One region of the Streptomyces sp. NBC_00028 genome, then DNA from elsewhere that is predicted to be linked to it. Evidence: riboswitches for the same ligand, from Rfam matches in the RefSeq annotation. Region 1 holds a riboswitch; each other region holds the start of a gene.
The links. Region 1 has a riboswitch for cobalamin ahead of OG885_RS34515 (cobalamin biosynthesis protein). Riboswitches for the same ligand answer to the same signal wherever they lie in the genome.

Region 1 (3,957 bases):
CCATGCTGGCCACCCGCCTCTCCTACTCCCTCGGCAAGAAGGCGGACGGCAAGGCCGCCGCCAAGGGCTTCCGCACCGGCCAGATCGCCTCGGCCGGCCTGGTCTCCCTCGCCCACGGCACGAACGACGCGCAGAAGACGATGGGCATCATCACCCTCGCCCTCGTCGCCGGCGGCGCCGTCGCGCCCGACTCCGACCCGCCCACCTGGGTCATCCTCTCCGCGGGCCTGGCCATCGCGCTCGGTACCTACCTCGGCGGCTGGCGCATCATCCGCACGATGGGCAAGGGTCTGACCGACCTCCAGCCGCAGCAGGGCTTCGCCGCCCAGACCAGCGCGGCGACGGTCATCCTGGCCTCCTCGCACCTCGGTTTCTCCCTCTCCACCACGCACTCCGTCTCCGGTTCGGTGATGGGCGCGGGCATCGGCCGCAAGGGCGGCGTCGTCCGCTGGTCGACGGCGACGCGGATGTTCGTGGCCTGGGGCCTCACGCTCCCGGCGGCCGCCCTGGTGGGCGCGCTGGCGGAGTCGGTGACCGACCTCGGCGACTGGGGCACGGGCGTCGTCCTGGTCTTCCTGATCGCCTCCAGCGCGGCCATCTGGAAGATCTCGCGCCGCGAGGTCGTGGACGCGTCGAACGTCAACGACACCGCCGACGAGCCGGCCGGCGTGGTCACGACGGCGATCGCCGCGGTCACCCCGCCTCCGGCGGGCACCGTCGCGGACGTCCTGACCGCCACGATCCCCGCACCGGCAGCGGCCACGGCCTCCACGGAACCGGCGGCCCCGCCGGCCGCCGCGGTCTGAGCGACGAAGGAAACCAAGCAACATGAAGATCGACTGGCAAGCACTGGGCTCCGTCTTCGGCGTCAGCCTCGTCGTCACCGTGGCCCTCGTGGCCCTCTTCACCCTCGGCATCATGGGTCTCTCCCGCCAGGAGCGGGCCTCGGCCGCGGGCGGCTCGGCGTCCCTCGCCGTGACCGGCGCGTACGCCTGCTTCGCCGCCTGTGCGGCGGCGGTGGGCTACGGCATCTATCTGATCGTCGCCTGAGCCTCACCACGACGATTCCGCGCCCTGTTCCGGGCCCCTGAAGGGGGGATTCCGGACAGGGCGCTCTCGCGTTCCGGGCCTCGCGAACCCCGTCCGCGGGCCCGCCGATGTGGGGTTCTGCACACTCCGCTCCCGCAGGTCAACAGCGAGTTGACGGCCCTTCCGGGCCCGTGGTGGACTGCCGGAGCCAAGTACGGCGGCCAGGGAGGAAGACCGGTGTGAATCCGGCGCGGTCCCGCCACTGTCACCGGGGTAGGTAGCCCCGGGAGCCAGGAACTCCCACCGTCGGTCTCGTCGAACCAGGGCGTGGACACCCTGAGTGAGGACATATCGCCATGCTCGCCTGCCGTTTGAGGTACGCCACCAGGTCGCTGCCCGACCCCACGGCCGGCTGAGCGCATGCGTGCCGATCGCGTCTTCGCGTACGGCGCCGCCGCCGGACTCGTCGCAGATCTGCTGCTCGGTGATCCACACCGGGGGCATCCGGTCGCCGTGTTCGGGCGGGCCGCCGGTGCCGTGGAGAAGGCTCTGTGGCGGGACCATCGTGGGTGGGGCGCGCTGCACACCGCCGTGTGCGTCGGGGGCGCCGTGGGACTGGGCGCCCTCGCCCGGAGAGTCGTACGTCCCTCCCGCAGCGCGTCCGTCGCGCTGACCGGAGCCGCCACCTGGGCCGTGGTGGGCGGAACGTCGCTCGCACGCGAGGCCCGGGTCATCGGGCGGGCTCTGGAGGCGGGGGACGTCGAGGGGGCTCGCGCCCGGCTGCCGCACCTGTGCGGGCGGGATCCGCAGGCCCTCGACGCCGACGGGATCGCCCGGGCCGTCGTCGAGTCCGTCGCCGAGAACACCTCCGACGCCGTGGTCGGCGCCCTGGTCTGGGGGGCGTTCGGCGGAGTGCCCGGTCTGCTCGGGTTCCGGGCCGTCAACACCCTCGACGCCATGGTCGGGCACAAGTCCGAGCGGTACCGGCGCTACGGATGGGCATCCGCCAGGCTCGACGACCTCGCCGGATGGCCGGGGGCGCGCCTCACCGCTGTACTCGCCGCCGTCGCCGGAAGTGATCCCCGGGGGGCCGTACGAGTGTGGCGTGCCGACGCCGCCAAGCATCCGAGCCCCAACGCCGGGCCCGTCGAGGCCTCGTTCGCGGGAGCCCTCGGGGTGCGGCTCGGGGGGACCTTGTCGTACGCGGGGCGGATCGAGCACCGGCCCGTCCTCAATCAGTCCGGGCGGGCCGTCGCCACGCGGGACATCGAGCGCGCCGTACGGCTTTCGCGGCGGGTCGGGGTGCTCGCGCTCGGCGTCGGTGTCGCCGCGCGGGCCCTGGCCACGAAGAAGGGACGTACGTCATGAGCGGGGGGCTGCTCGTCGCCGGGACCACCTCCGACGCCGGCAAGAGTGTCGTCACCGCCGGGATCTGCCGGTGGCTGGTGCGGCAGGGGGTCAAGGTCGCGCCCTTCAAGGCGCAGAACATGTCCCTCAATTCGTTCGTGACGCGGGAGGGTGCGGAGATCGGGCGGGCTCAGGCCATGCAGGCCCAGGCCTGTCGGGTCGAGCCGACCGCGCTGATGAATCCCGTGCTGCTCAAGCCCGGTGGCGAGCAGAGTAGCCAGGTCGTGCTGATGGGGAAGCCCGTCGGCGAGATGAGCGCGCGCGGCTATCACGGGGGGCGGCAGCAGAAGCTGCTCGGGACCGTGCTCGACTGTCTCGCCGAACTGCGGGGCACGTATGACGCGGTGATCTGTGAGGGGGCCGGCAGTCCGGCGGAGATCAATCTGCGGCGGACCGACATCGTCAACATGGGGATCGCCCGCAATGCCGGTCTTCCGGTGCTGGTGGTCGGGGACATCGACCGCGGGGGCGTGTTCGCCTCCTTCTTCGGGACCGTCGCCCTGCTGTCCCCCGAGGATCAGGCGCTCGTCGCCGGGTTCCTCGTCAACAAGTTCCGGGGGGATGTGTCGCTTCTCGAGCCGGGGCTCGACATGCTCCACGGGCTCACCGGGCGGCATACGTACGGCGTCCTGCCCTTCCGGCACGGCCTCGGTATCGATGAGGAAGACGGTCTGCGGGTTTCCCTCAGAGGGACCGTCCGGGAGTCGAACACCGCCCCGCCCGTCGGGGAGGACGTGCTGCGGGTCGCCGTCTGCGCGGTCCCCCTGATGTCCAACTTCACGGACGTGGACGCGCTCGCCGCCGAACCGGGTGTCGTCGTGCGGTTCGTGGACCGGCCGGAGGAGCTCGCCGACGCCGATCTCGTCATCGTCCCGGGGACGCGCGGGACGGTGCGGGCACTGGAGTGGCTGCATGAGCGCGGGCTGGCCGGCGCCCTCGTCGCACGGGCCGCGGAAGGGCGTCCGATCCTCGGGATCTGCGGCGGCTTCCAGGTTCTCGGCGAGCACATCGAGGACGAGGTCGAGAGCCGGCAGGGGCAGGTCGAAGGGCTCGGGGTGCTGCCCCTAAGGGTTCGGTTCGCCCACGAGAAGATCCTTACCCGGCCGGAGGGGGAGGCACTCGGGGAACGGGTCACGGGATACGAGATCCATCACGGGGTCGCCTCCGTGACCTCGGGAGAACCCTTCCTGGACGGCTGCCGGGTCGGTCAGACCTGGGGCACCCACTGGCACGGCTCGCTGGAGTCGGACGGCTTCCGGCGGGCGTTCCTGCGCGAGGTGGCGGCCGCCGCGGGCCGCCGGTTCGTGCCGGCGCCCGACACCTCGTTCGCCGCGCTGCGCGAGGAGCAGCTCGACCGGCTCGGCGACCTGATCGAACAGCACGCGGACACGGACGCGCTCTGGCGGCTCATCGAGTCGGGCGCGCCGCAAGGACTGCCTTTCATTCCACCGGGAGCGCCCGCATGAGCACTGTGTTGTTGTTGTCGACCGCCGACACGGACCTGTTGGCGGCCCGGGCCGC
Region 2 (3,957 bases), 6.5 Mb from region 1:
TCGACACCGAACCGACGGTGAGCGCCTACCCGGAGGAGGCCTCACGGCGGCTGTGGGAGCGGCACGTCTTCGAGGCGCTGCCTCTGCTCGCCGGCTGACAGGCCCTAGGTGCGGTCGCCCTTCGGCTTGCCCCGCTGGTCGGGGGTGCCGTGCGGGGGCGGGTTGTACGGCTCCGGTGACGTCGCCGGTGACACGGGGGAACCGTGGCGTCCCGCGCGCTGTTCCGGGCGCAGCGCCTGCGGATCTCCGGACGTCGGCTCGGCGCCGGACTCCAGCTGCTCCAGGCGGGCGGTCAGCAGCTCGGTCACTGGGAGACGGTCGGCGTGGGTGCGCTCGTAGGAGAGCAGCGTCTCCACCTCGTCGGGCACCAGCGAGCGCACGCGGCTCTCCAGGCCGCCGAGGGGCAGATGGTCGTAGTCGGGCAGCGGCAGGGCGCTGCGACCGCCGTCGGCCATGGATCTCACTTCCCTCGATGCTGTGCTGTGTACGGTCGCGCGGGGCGCGGGTCAACGACCGCCCGGCCCCCCGCTGCCGAACGATCCGCTGCTGCCGTCGCTCCAGCGGCGCCGGCCCTTCTCGGGGCCGGTCCGGGTGCTGCTGTTGCCGAAGGCGGGCATCTCGTGCGGCGTGAGGCGCTGGTCGCTCCGGGGCACCTCGTCGGGCTCCCTGTTCTCCATGACCTCGCGGACGGGCCCGCCCTCGGGCAGCCTCGGCTGCTCCTCGGGGCTCGGGGGCGGCGGTTCCTGGCGACGGATGCGTGCGCCCAGCCAGAACGCGCCGAGCAACAGGGCGACCACGACCAGACCCGCCACGATCAGCCCGACGCCCAGGGCGCCGCGACCCGCGGCCATCTCCATCCATGCGATGTTCATGGCCCCGCGAGTACCCCCGCCGGCGTGCGTGAACCCGTCCACGCGACGGGCGGAACCTCCGGCGAGGGGGTTTGACGCGATCCGCGGCGGCTACCCGCGCGGTGTGACAGCGACGACATCCCAACAGGAGCTCATCCGGTTCCTGGAGGACCGTTTCGCGTGTGCGCAGGCGTGCACCGATTGCGCCCGGGCATGTGCGGTGCGTGCCAGCCTCGTGGATCCGGACGGGACCGAGCAGCAGGAACTCGTACGACGCAAGGGCATCATGTGCGCGGAGGTGTGCGACGCGACGTGCCGGGTGCTGTCCGAGCAGAACCGGCTGGACGAGAGCGGTATCCGCGTCCAGCTCGAGTGGTGCCGGACGGTCTGCCTGGAAAGCGCCCACGCCTTCGACACCCAGCCGGGCGCGGAGGAGGCCGCCAAGGCCTGCCGGACCTGCGCCCAGGCCTGCACGGACTTCATGGACACGCTGCGCTGAGGCGCGGCGCACCTCTCACAGAGGTCGTCCCATCCGTACGTTCCAGCGGCCCGCCCGGCCGCTGAGTTCGACGGCGGTGAGCGGTGCGACGTCCGCGCGCCAGAACGACGCCCTCGGGGCTCCCAGCGCGTGGACGAGCGCGGCGCGGACGATCTCGGGTTCGGCCACCACGATCGTCCGGCCCGGCTCCGCGGCGAGCGGGTCCAGCCACGCCGCGACCCGTTCGCACAGCGCGTGCACCGACTCCCCGCCGTGCGGTGCAGCTTCCACGTCGGCCAGCCAGCGGGCCAGCGCCTCCGGCTCGGCGGCGCCCACCTCGGCCAGCGTCGCCCCGCGCCAGCGTCCGGTGTCGAGGGCGGCCAACTCCGGTGTGTCCAGGGCGTCGAGGCCAAGTGCGTCGGCCGTCTCGCGGCAGCGCACGGTGGGGGAGACGCAGACCTGACGGGCCGTGGGCAGCGTGCCTGCGGCGGCCTTCGCGAGCCGCAGTCCTGAGTCGTCCGGCGGGCTGCCGTCGTCGAAGCGGGCCTCGCGCAGAGCCGCGCTGATCGCGGGTGAGATCAACATCACTCGGCTGGTCATCGGTCCATTCCCCCGCCCAACATCCCTTCCGTACCACGCAATTGACATGCCCACAGCGCCTCAGGGGCGCTCGTGGCCGACCCGTGCGCTCTTGGCCGCACCTCTCGCACGCGGTACCTTCTCGACGATATCGACGACGGTTCGGTGGAAGCCGGTGGGATTCCGGCACGGTCGCGCCACTGTATGCCGGGCACACCCCCAGGGGTGGGCCGGGGGAGTCAGACCCGCCCCGTCGTCCTGTGCACCACCGAGACGGGACGCGAGTTCCCCCAGGAGGTCCTGCCATGGCGCAGACCGTCGCTCAGCCGACAACCAGCTCCACCGCCATACCCGCAAAGCTGCCGATCGGCGCCATCGTCCCCTGGGCGGTCTTCTTCGGCGTCCTGATGCTGGTCCTGCTCTACTTCGTCGGCGCCGAACAGGGCGCCACCTCCCTGCTGTCCGGCGAGGGAGTCCACGAGTGGGTGCACGACGCCCGCCATCTGCTCGGCTTCCCGTGCCACTGACGGTGGCGAGGAAGCGTATCCGCGCATGAACTCCGCAACTGTCAGAAACCTCCTGGTCCGCGGCATGCTCGCGGGCCTCGTCGCGGGCCTGGCCGCGCTCGTCGTCGCGTACTTCCTCGGGGAGCCACGCGTCGATCAGGCCATCGCCTTCGAGGAGAGCCACGCCCACGAGCACGGCGGCGAGGAACTCTTCAGCCGTACGCTCCAGTCCACCGCGGGCCTGTCCACCGGTGTCCTCGTCTACGGGGTCGCCTTCGGCGGCATCGCGGCGCTCGCGTACTGCTTCGCGCTCGGCCGGATCGGCCGCTTCGGGCCGCGCGCGAGCGCGCTGCTCCTGGCGGTCGCCGGCCTGGTCGCGGTGTACGTCGTGCCGTTCCTCAAGTACCCGGCCAACCCGCCGGCCGTCGGCGACCCCGACACGCTCAACCAGCGGACCGCGCTGTTCTTCCTGATGATCGTCCTCAGCGTGCTGCTGACGGTGGGCACGGTCATCCTGGGCAAGCGGCTCGCACCCCGCCTCGGCAACTGGAACGCCACCCTCGCCGCGGGCGCGTTCTTCGTCCTCGTCGTCGGTCTGGCGTACGCGTTCCTGCCGTCGTTCAACGAGGTGCCGGAGCACTTCCCGGCCGCCCTGTTGTGGCAGTACCGGCTCGCGGCGCTCGCCGTGCAGGTGACCCTGTGGACCTCCTTCGGGCTGGTCTTCGGGCTGCTGGCGGAGCGGCAGCTGGCGCCGAAGCCGGCCGAGCGGTCGGCGGGTGCCGGGAGTCAGCCGACTCCCGTCATTCACTGAGCAGTTCAGCACCGAAACGGGCCCCCGCCACGCGGGGGCCCGTTTCATATGCCTCGGTACCGCCTCGCCATTCCCTATTTCTGGAACACGTTCTACCGTGTGCGCCGACAGGACCGGTTCCGGGGAGCCTGGAGGCGCCGTGCATCTCGCATACACACCCGAGCAGCAGCGGCTGCGCACCGAACTGCGCGCGTACTTCGCCGAGTTGGTGCCGACCGACGCCAACGCCCGGCACGGCGACCGGCGGGAGCAGAAGCGCTTCTACCGTGAGACCGTCCGCCGCCTGGGCGCCGACCGCTGGCTGGGCGTGGGCTGGCCGAAGGAGTACGGCGGCCGTGGCCTGACCGCGATGGAGCAGTTCATCTTCTTCGACGAGGCCGCCCAGGCCGGCGTACCGCTGCCGCTGATGGCGCTGAACACCGTAGGGCCGACGATCATGCAGTACGGCACCGACGAGCAGAAGGCGTACTTCCTCCCCGGGATCCTCTCCGGCGAGCTCGACTTCGCGATCGGCTACAGCGAGCCCGACGCCGGCACCGACCTCGCCTCCCTGAAGACGCGCGCGGTGCGCGAAGGGGACGAGTACGTCGTCAACGGGCAGAAGATCTGGACCACCAACGGCGACACCGCCGACTGGGTCTGGCTCGCCACCCGCACCGACCCCGACGCCCCGCCGCACAAGGGCATCACCATGCTCCTCGTGCCGACCACCGACCCCGGCTACTCCTGCAC
Region 3 (3,957 bases), 650 kb from region 1:
CGAGGACCGGCTGACCGGGCTGCGGGCGCTGCTCGGCGAGCCGCTCACGCCATGGCAGGTCGCCGAGCGCATGGAATGGAACCGCCCCTGGGCCGAAATCCCCCACGGCTCACGGAACATCGCCGTCTCGGAGGCGGAGGCCCATCTGCGGCGCCTGGTGAAGCTGGGCCGGGCGGAGGCGGTGCCGGGGAGCGATCCCCTCACCTACGTGGCGGTGTGATCCCATCGCGGGTATGGACCCTCTGGAGCGACTCCTCGCCGAACGCGCCTGCGAGCGCCTGATCATCGACTTCGTCCACCGTCTCGACCTCGGCGAACCGGGCTCGGTCGCCGGGCTGTTCACCGAGGACGGCTCCTGGGAGTGGCCGCTCCCAGAGGGGGACGGGCGGCGGTCCGTGGGCCGGGAGGCGCTGCGCGCGTACTTCGCCTCCCGTCCCTCCGACCGCCTCTCGCGCCGGGTGATGTCCAACATCCTCGTCACGGTGACGTCCCCGGACAGGGCGACGGCGACCTCGTACTTCACGACGTACCGCGTCGACGGCCACGAGGGCGGCCAGGGCCCCGTCCCGCCGGGCCCGCCCGTCCAGGTCGGGCAGTACGAGGACGAGTTCCGCAGGTCGGCGAAGGGCACGTGGCTGCTCGCGTCGCGAAGGCTGCGGCTGCCGTTCGGCGGCCCGACTCCGGTCAGGACAGGAACGTCCTGACCAACTCCTCGGCGGCGCCGAGCAGTTCGGTCTCCCGTCGGCTCATCGTCGGATTGACCGCCCGCCGCCCGCGCGCCTCGACGAGCCCCTCCTCCGTGAGCGCGGACGGGTCGGCCAGTAGGGCGGCCAGCATCGCGCGCGCCGGCCCCGCGATCGGCTCGTCCCCGACGGCGACCTGGGCGAGGATCACCGCGGACATGCCCCAGTCGAGGCCGGGGTCGCCCTCCTCGGCATTGGCCCAGTCGATGACGTAGGGCCCGTCGGCGGTGAGCATCACGTTGTCCGGATGCAGATCCAGGTGAACCACCCGCCCCGGCACGGCATGCAGCCGCCGCAACAGCCCCGCCAGCATCTCCCCCGCGTCCCGCGCGTCGATGCGCCCGGCCGCGAACGCCGCCAGCATCGTCGGCCCGTGCAGCCGCTGCATGACGAGGTCGGACCGGGAGGAATCCGCTGTCCGCACCCGGGGCACCGGATACCCATGGGCCCGCACCCGCTCCATGACGGCGGCCTCGGCCAGCGCGTCCGCGTACCCCTCCCGGTCGCGCCGCAGCACCCACGCGTCGTCGATCTCATAGACGTCGGACGCCCGCCCCGAGCCGATCAGTCTCCCCGTGATCTCCACGCCGCCGAACCTATCCCCCGGTCGGGAGCGCCTCACAGGAGCCCCTCAGCCGGTTGTTTACGGGCGGGTAGAGTGGCCGCGTCGTCATCACACCCGTACGGGGGGAAGCCGGTGCAATTCCGGCGCTGACCCGCAACCGTGAGCCTCCGAGGCCCTGCCTCCCGGGCAAGCCGGATCGCCCCGCGCGGAGCAGTTGACCGGCTCACGCGCACCGGCATCCGGCCGGTGCACGGCACCGTCGAGGTCTACGGGGCCGAGCCGCCCGGGGTCTCCCCGCGCTGCCCGGCTCCCTTGCAGGGAGAGGCATCCGCCGATCATGAACGTCCGCCGCAGCGCCGCGGTCCTGGCCGCCACCGCCGTGATCGGCACGGCCACCCCGGCCATGGCCGCCGATCCGTCCACTTCGCCCTCGCCTTCGGTGGCGATACCCGACGGGTTGTACGGGGCGGGCGACCCGACGTACGACGGGGTGTGGCGGCAGTCGCTGACGCTGATGGCGCAGACGGAACAGTCCGTCGACCCCGCCGACAAGGCCGTCGACTGGCTGGCCGGCCAGCAGTGCGCCAACGGCGCCTTCCCCGCCTTCCGCGCCGACACCACCAAGGCCTGCGACGCCAAGGTCATGGTCGACACCAACAGCACGGCCGCCGCGGTGCAGGCCCTCGCCGCGACCGGCGGACACGAGGACGTCCCCCGCAAGGCCGTCGCCTGGCTGAAGTCCGTGCAGAACAAGGACGGCGGTTGGGGCTACACCGCCGGCGGAGCGAGCGACGCGAACTCCACGTCCGTGGTCATCGGGGCGCTCACCGCCGTCGGCCAGCAGGCCGCGAAGGTCCAGAAGAACGGCAAGAGCCCCTACGACGCCCTGCTGGACCTCGCCCTCCCCTGCACCGGGACGGGGGCGGGCGCCTTCGCCTACCAGCCCGACAAGAAGGGCGGGCTCACCGCCAACGCGGACGCCACGGCGGCGGCGGTGCTCGGCGGGCTCGGCGAGCAGCAGACGAACGTCCACAGCGACGACGACCGGGCGAGCCAGTCCTGCGAGAAGCCCGGCGACTCCGAGCAGGCCGCCCACAACGGCGCCTCCTACCTCGCGAAGACGATGGCCAAGGACAAGTACCTGAAGTCGGCCCTGCCCGGTGCCGAGGACCAGCCCGACTACGGCAACACCGCCGACGCGGTCGTCGCCCTGTCCGCCGCCGACTTCCACGCCGAGGCCACCGCGTCCGTCCACTGGCTGGAGGCCAACGCCCTGAAGTGGGCCGCGCAGACCGGCCCGGCCGCCTACGCCCAGCTCGTCTTCGCCGCCCAGGCCGGTGGCCTGAACCCGCGTGAGTTCGGCGGCAAGGACCTGATCGTCCTGCTGAACGCGACCGGCCCGACGCCGGAGCACGTGCCCGGCCCGAAGGAGGGACGGGCGACCGGCGCGACCGAGTCCGACGACAGCGATGACGGGCTGTCCGTCGCCTGGACCGTCGGCGGCGGTCTCCTCCTCGGCGCCCTCATCGGCTTCGCCCTCATGCTCCGCGGCCGGAAGCGCCGCCAGTGATGCGCCGCGTCGCCGCCCTGCTCCTGACGGCGTTCTGCCTCCTGGCCCTCACCGGCCAGGCGGCCCACGCCGCCGGTTACCGCTACTGGTCCTTCTGGGACCGCACCGGCACGGCTTGGACCTACGCCACCCAGGGCCCCGCCACCGCCGTCCCCGCCGACGGCGACGTCCAGGGCTTCCGCTTCGCGGTGAGCGAGGACTCGACGGACGCGACGAAGCCCCGCGGCACGGCGTCGTTCGCGAAGATCTGCGCGAACACCCCCGCCGACCCCGGCAAGAAACGCGTGGCCCTGGTCCTCGACTTCGGCACACCGACGGACGCCCCGTCGGGAGAGACACCCCCCGCGCTCCGCACGAAGTGCGCGGTGGTCCCGGCCGACGCGACCACGGCGGAAGCCCTGGCCACGGTGGCCAAACCCCTGCGCTACGACACCAACGCCCTGCTGTGCGCGATCGCCGGGTACCCGGAGACCGGGTGCGGTGAGCAAGTGGCGACGGGCAACAAGAACACCTCGGCGAAGAAGCACAACACCAACAACGACTCCGGCCCATCGGTGGGCCTACTGACGGGCGCCGCAGCGGTGGCAACTTTGGCCGCGGCGGCGATATGGCAGGCAAGGCGCCGCAGGAATGCACGCTAACCCGCCCCAGCCCCCGGACGGCCGCGCCACCGAGGCGGCGCCCACCCCACAACCCCCAACTGCGGACAGTCACACCGCCGGAGCGGCACAGGCAGGCGCAGACCACACCCTAGCTGCGGGCAGTCGTGCCGCTGGGGCGGCACGGGTGGGCGCAGGCGGCACCCCGCCGGCGCGGGCAAGCGAAACGCCCCCCACCTCAACCCCCACCCGCCGCACCCACAGCACCCCCCGCACCCCCCTCCACCCCGCCGCCTGGTGGCTCTGGTCCCTCTCCCTCGGCATCGCCGCCACCCGCACCACCAACCCCCTCCTCCTCACCCTCCTCATCGCCACGTCCGCCTACGTAGTGGCCGCCCGCCGCCCGAACACCCCCTGGGCCCGCTCCTACTCCTCCTTCGTCAAACTCGCCCTCGCCGTCCTCCTCATCCGCCTCACCTT
Region 4 (3,957 bases), 4.1 Mb from region 1:
CGGTCGGGTAGAAGTTGATGTCCACCACGCGGTCGAGGAAGGTGACGGCGGTACGGACGGTCTCGTCCAGCCGCTCCCAGTCGAGGTCGCCGGTCCTCTGGTCGACGAACGCACCCAGGTTCACCGACCCCAGGTTGCAGACCGCCGTCTCCCCGTCGTCCGTGACCTCCAGGATCTCCGTGCAGAGGTTGGAGGAGTGGACCACGCTGCCGGGCAGCGCCGTCTGGTTGGCGGTGCGGTTGGCGGCGTCCTTGAAGGTCATCCAGCCGTTGCCGGTCTGCGCGAGGGTGCGCATCATGCGGCCGTAGAGGTCACGGGCCGGGATGGTCTTCTTCGCGAGACCGGCCGCCTCCGCCTTGCGGTACGCGGCGTCGAACTCCTCGCCCCACAGGTCGACCAGCTCGGGCACGTCGGCCGGGGAGAACAGCGACCACTCGGCGTCGGCGTTCACGCGGCGCATGAACTCGTCCGGGATCCAGTGCGCGAGGTTCAGGTTGTGCGTACGCCGAGCGTCCTCACCGGTGTTGTCGCGCAGCTCCAGGAACTCCTCGATGTCGGAGTGCCAGGTCTCCAGGTACACCGCGGCCGCGCCCTTGCGCCGACCGCCCTGGTTCACCGCGGCGACGCTAGCGTCCAGCGTCTTCAGGAACGGCACGATGCCGTTGGAGTGCCCGTTGGTGCCCCGGATGAGGGAGCCGCGGGAACGAATCCTGCTGTACGACAGCCCGATGCCACCGGCGTGCTTGGACAGCCGTGCCACCTGGTGGTAGCGGTCGTAGATGGAGTCCAGCTCGTCCAGAGGGGAGTCGAGGAGGTAGCAGGACGACATCTGGGGGTGCCGGGTGCCGGAGTTGAAGAGCGTGGGGGAGGACGGCAGGTAGTCGAGGCGGCTCATGAGCCCGTAGAGCGCGGCGACTTCGTCCAGGGCGCGGGTCGTGTCGTCCTCGGCGAGGCCGGCGGCGACGCGCAGCATGAAGTGCTGGGGAGTCTCGATGACCTGGCGGGTGATCGGGTGCCGCAGGAGGTAGCGGCTGTGCAGGGTGCGGAGCCCGAAGTAGCCGAAGCGGTCGTCGCCGGCCGGGTCGATCAGCGCGTCGAGCCGCGCCGCGTGGACCCGTACGAACTCCGCCGTACGGTCGGCGACCAGGCCCTCGCGGTGGCCGACCCCGACGGACTCGGTGAAGGACGTGACGCCCTGGGAGGCGGCCTCGGCGGCGATGCTGATGGTCAGCAGCCGGGCGGCCAGCCGGGAGTAGGCGGGGTCCTCGGAGATGAGACCGGCAGCGGCCTCCGTCGCCAGCTCGCGCAGCTCCGCGCCGCCATCGGAGTCCGCCCGGCCGGAGCGGCCGCGCAGCGCGGCGGCGGCGACCCGTCCGGGGTCGGCGTCGGGCAGGTCGGCGGTCAGCTCGGTCAGGGTCCGCAACAGGGCGGTACCGGGACCGTCGTTCTCCGCCTGGACCGCTGAAGCCGGATCGGCTGGCGCGATGGTCACTGGGGGGCTCTCCCTCGCTCGGCACGGGGCCTGGCGGAGAGCAGGGGGCAGCACGAGCGCACACGGCGTCGCGTCCACCGGCCCACTCCACGAGGCCCGGACGTCATGGCACCCGGGCCACGGCGGCCTGGGCACGCTGTCGGCAGGTCCTCGGACTGACTCCCGTACACGCACAAGACATGCACAAGTACACCGTTGCGGGACAGTTCCGGATTCGCACCGGATTCCCCTGTGGCGACAGCGAGCATGAGCATACATCTTGTGCCGGGTTCGGGTGGCACCCCTAGATGTTGTGTCGCGGCGACTTCAGAGCGTCAACTCATAGGTGAGAAGCGTGAACTCCACACCCGGGATCGGCTGCCAGTCGCGCTCGGGCGCGCGGACGAAACCGAGGCGTTCGTAGATGCGGTGGGCGGCGTACATGATCTCCTGGGTCGACAGCACGATGCCCGTGCAGCCCTCCGCCGCCCTCGCCCGGTCGACGCAGGCGCGGACGAGGGCCTCGCCGGCCCCTCTGCCGCGCGCCGCGCGGCTGACGGCGAGCATGCGGATCACGGCCTCGTCGGGCCGGGCGTGCTCGGCCAGGGCGCCGCCGGCGGCGACGTAGGTGACGGTGCCGACGGGCTCGCCGCCCAGGGTGGCCACGAGTACCTCGGCGGAGGCGGCCCGCTTGGCGACGTCTCTCAACTCGCCCAGGTACCAGTCGCTCTCGCCGAAGGCGAGGAGGTCGTCCAGGAGATAGGCCTGGGCCGTGATCTCACCGATCGTGTCGTATTCGCTGGGTTCCGCAGCCCGGATCTCGATGTCCATGGGAGCGAGTGTGCCCGACCGGTACGACAACGGGCCGCCGGATGTTCCGACGGCCCGCTGAGCACGGAAATCCTCAGTGCGAGGTGCCCGCCGTCGCCGGCGGCAGCTCGACCTGGACGCCGGGGTCGCCCGCGTCCGCCGTGTAGTCCTCGGGGCTCGTCTCGTCGACGCCCTCCGGGGCCTTCACGGCCTTCAGGACGAAGGTCAGGACCACCGTGACGACGACATTGAGCACGAACGCCGTCAGGCCGATGTAGCCGATCTCGCCGATGCCCGGGATCTCCTTCGACGAGCCGCCGAAGTGCTTCTGGGTCGGGGAGGCGACGCCGTACGCGGCGACCGTGCCGTAGATCATGCCGACCGCCCAGCCGGCGAGCAGGGCCCAGCGGTGGAACCAGCGGGTGAACAGACCGCCGACCAGGGCCGGGAACGTCTGGAGGATCCAGATGCCGCCCAGGAGCTGGAAGTTGATGGCGACCGTCTTGTCCATCGTCAGGACGAAGACCAGCGCGCCGACCTTCACCAGCAGGGACACCAGCTTGGAGATCTTGGTCTCCTGCTCCGGAGTCGCGTCCGGCTTGATGAAGTCCTTGTAGATGTTGCGGGTGAAGAGATTCGCCGCCGCGATGGACATGATGGCGGCGGGCACGAGCGCGCCGATACCGATCGCCGCGAAGGCCACACCCGCGAACCACGCCGGGAACATGTCCTCGAACAGCTGCGGGATCGCCAACTGGCCGTTGGTGACCTTGACCCCGGCCGCGATCGCCATGAAGCCCAGCAGCGCCAGCAGACCCAGCATCAGCGAGTACAGCGGCAGGATCGTGGTATTGCGGCGGATCACCTCACGGCTCCTGGAGGAGAGCGTCGCGGTGATCGAGTGCGGGTACATGAAGAGCGCGAGCGCGGAGCCCAACGCCAGCGTGGCGTACGTCCATTGGCCCGGCTCGCCCGGCACCAGCGCACCGCGCGGCGCGCCCGTCGCCGGGTTGGTCTGGCTGTACGCCTCGCCCGCCTTGGCGAAGATCTCGTCGAACCCGCCCAGCTTGATCGGGATGTAGATGATCGCCACCGCGATGACGATGTAGATCAGCGTGTCCTTGACGAACGCGATCAGGGCGGGGGCACGCAGACCGGAGGAGTACGTGTACGCCGCGAGCACGCCGAACGCGATCAGCAGCGGCAGGTCCTTCACGAACCAGTTGGTGTCCTCGCCACCGCCGACGCCCATGACGTCCAGGACGGCCTGGATACCCACGAGTTGGAGGGCGATGTACGGCATCGTCGCGAGGATGCCGGTGACGGCGACCGCGAGCGACAGGCCCTTCGAACCCCAGCGTCCGCGGACGAAGTCGGAGGTCGTCACATAGCCGTGCTTGTGCGAGACCGACCACAGGCGGGGGAGGAAGGTGAAGATCAGGGGGTACACGAGGATCGTGTACGGCACCGCGAAGAAGCCGGCCGCGCCCGCCGCGTAGATCGCCGCCGGGACGGCCACGAAGGTGTACGCGGTGTAGAGGTCGCCGCCGAGCAGGAACCAGGTGACCCAGGTGCCGAACGACCGGCCGCCCAGGCCCCATTCGTCCAGCGAGTGCTCGTTCTCGGCCTTGCGCCAGCGCGCGGCGAGGAAGCCCATGACCGTGACGGCCAGGAAG

Region 2: linked by a shared signal. The riboswitch ahead of OG885_RS05325 (CbtB-domain containing protein) and the one ahead of OG885_RS34515 (cobalamin biosynthesis protein) in region 1 are both predicted to bind cobalamin.
Region 3: linked by a shared signal. The riboswitch ahead of OG885_RS31530 (prenyltransferase/squalene oxidase repeat-containing protein) and the one ahead of OG885_RS34515 (cobalamin biosynthesis protein) in region 1 are both predicted to bind cobalamin.
Region 4: linked by a shared signal. The riboswitch ahead of OG885_RS15745 (ribonucleoside-diphosphate reductase subunit alpha) and the one ahead of OG885_RS34515 (cobalamin biosynthesis protein) in region 1 are both predicted to bind cobalamin.

What each region holds. Positions count from the first base shown of each region.
Region 1 covers NZ_CP108293.1:7,660,049-7,664,005, reverse strand. The annotation lists gene OG885_RS34525 (anion permease) at 1-806, shown strand, start outside; gene OG885_RS34520 (hypothetical protein) at 829-1,050, shown strand; cobalamin riboswitch at 1,208-1,349, shown strand; gene OG885_RS34515 (cobalamin biosynthesis protein) at 1,450-2,397, shown strand; gene OG885_RS34510 (cobyric acid synthase) at 2,394-3,902, shown strand; gene cobN (cobaltochelatase subunit CobN) at 3,899-3,957, shown strand, end outside.
Region 2 covers NZ_CP108293.1:1,201,662-1,205,618, reverse strand. The annotation lists gene OG885_RS05350 (carboxylesterase/lipase family protein) at 1-98, shown strand, start outside; gene OG885_RS05345 (hypothetical protein) at 105-455, opposite strand; gene OG885_RS05340 (DUF6479 family protein) at 507-872, opposite strand; gene OG885_RS05335 (ferredoxin) at 976-1,350, shown strand; gene OG885_RS05330 (histidine phosphatase family protein) at 1,366-1,929, opposite strand; cobalamin riboswitch at 2,024-2,176, shown strand; gene OG885_RS05325 (CbtB-domain containing protein) at 2,214-2,435, shown strand; gene OG885_RS05320 (CbtA family protein) at 2,461-3,225, shown strand; gene OG885_RS05315 (acyl-CoA dehydrogenase family protein) at 3,365-3,957, shown strand, end outside.
Region 3 covers NZ_CP108293.1:7,008,950-7,012,906, reverse strand. The annotation lists gene OG885_RS31545 (MBL fold metallo-hydrolase) at 1-220, shown strand, start outside; gene OG885_RS31540 (nuclear transport factor 2 family protein) at 234-704, shown strand; gene OG885_RS31535 (phosphotransferase) at 685-1,329, opposite strand; cobalamin riboswitch at 1,391-1,532, shown strand; gene OG885_RS31530 (prenyltransferase/squalene oxidase repeat-containing protein) at 1,646-2,878, shown strand; gene OG885_RS31525 (SCO2322 family protein) at 2,878-3,519, shown strand; gene OG885_RS31520 (energy-coupling factor transporter transmembrane component T) at 3,665-3,957, shown strand, end outside.
Region 4 covers NZ_CP108293.1:3,593,657-3,597,613, reverse strand. The annotation lists gene OG885_RS15745 (ribonucleoside-diphosphate reductase subunit alpha) at 1-1,492, opposite strand, end outside; cobalamin riboswitch at 1,616-1,776, opposite strand; gene OG885_RS15740 (GNAT family N-acetyltransferase) at 1,799-2,302, opposite strand; gene mctP (monocarboxylate uptake permease MctP) at 2,376-3,957, opposite strand, start outside.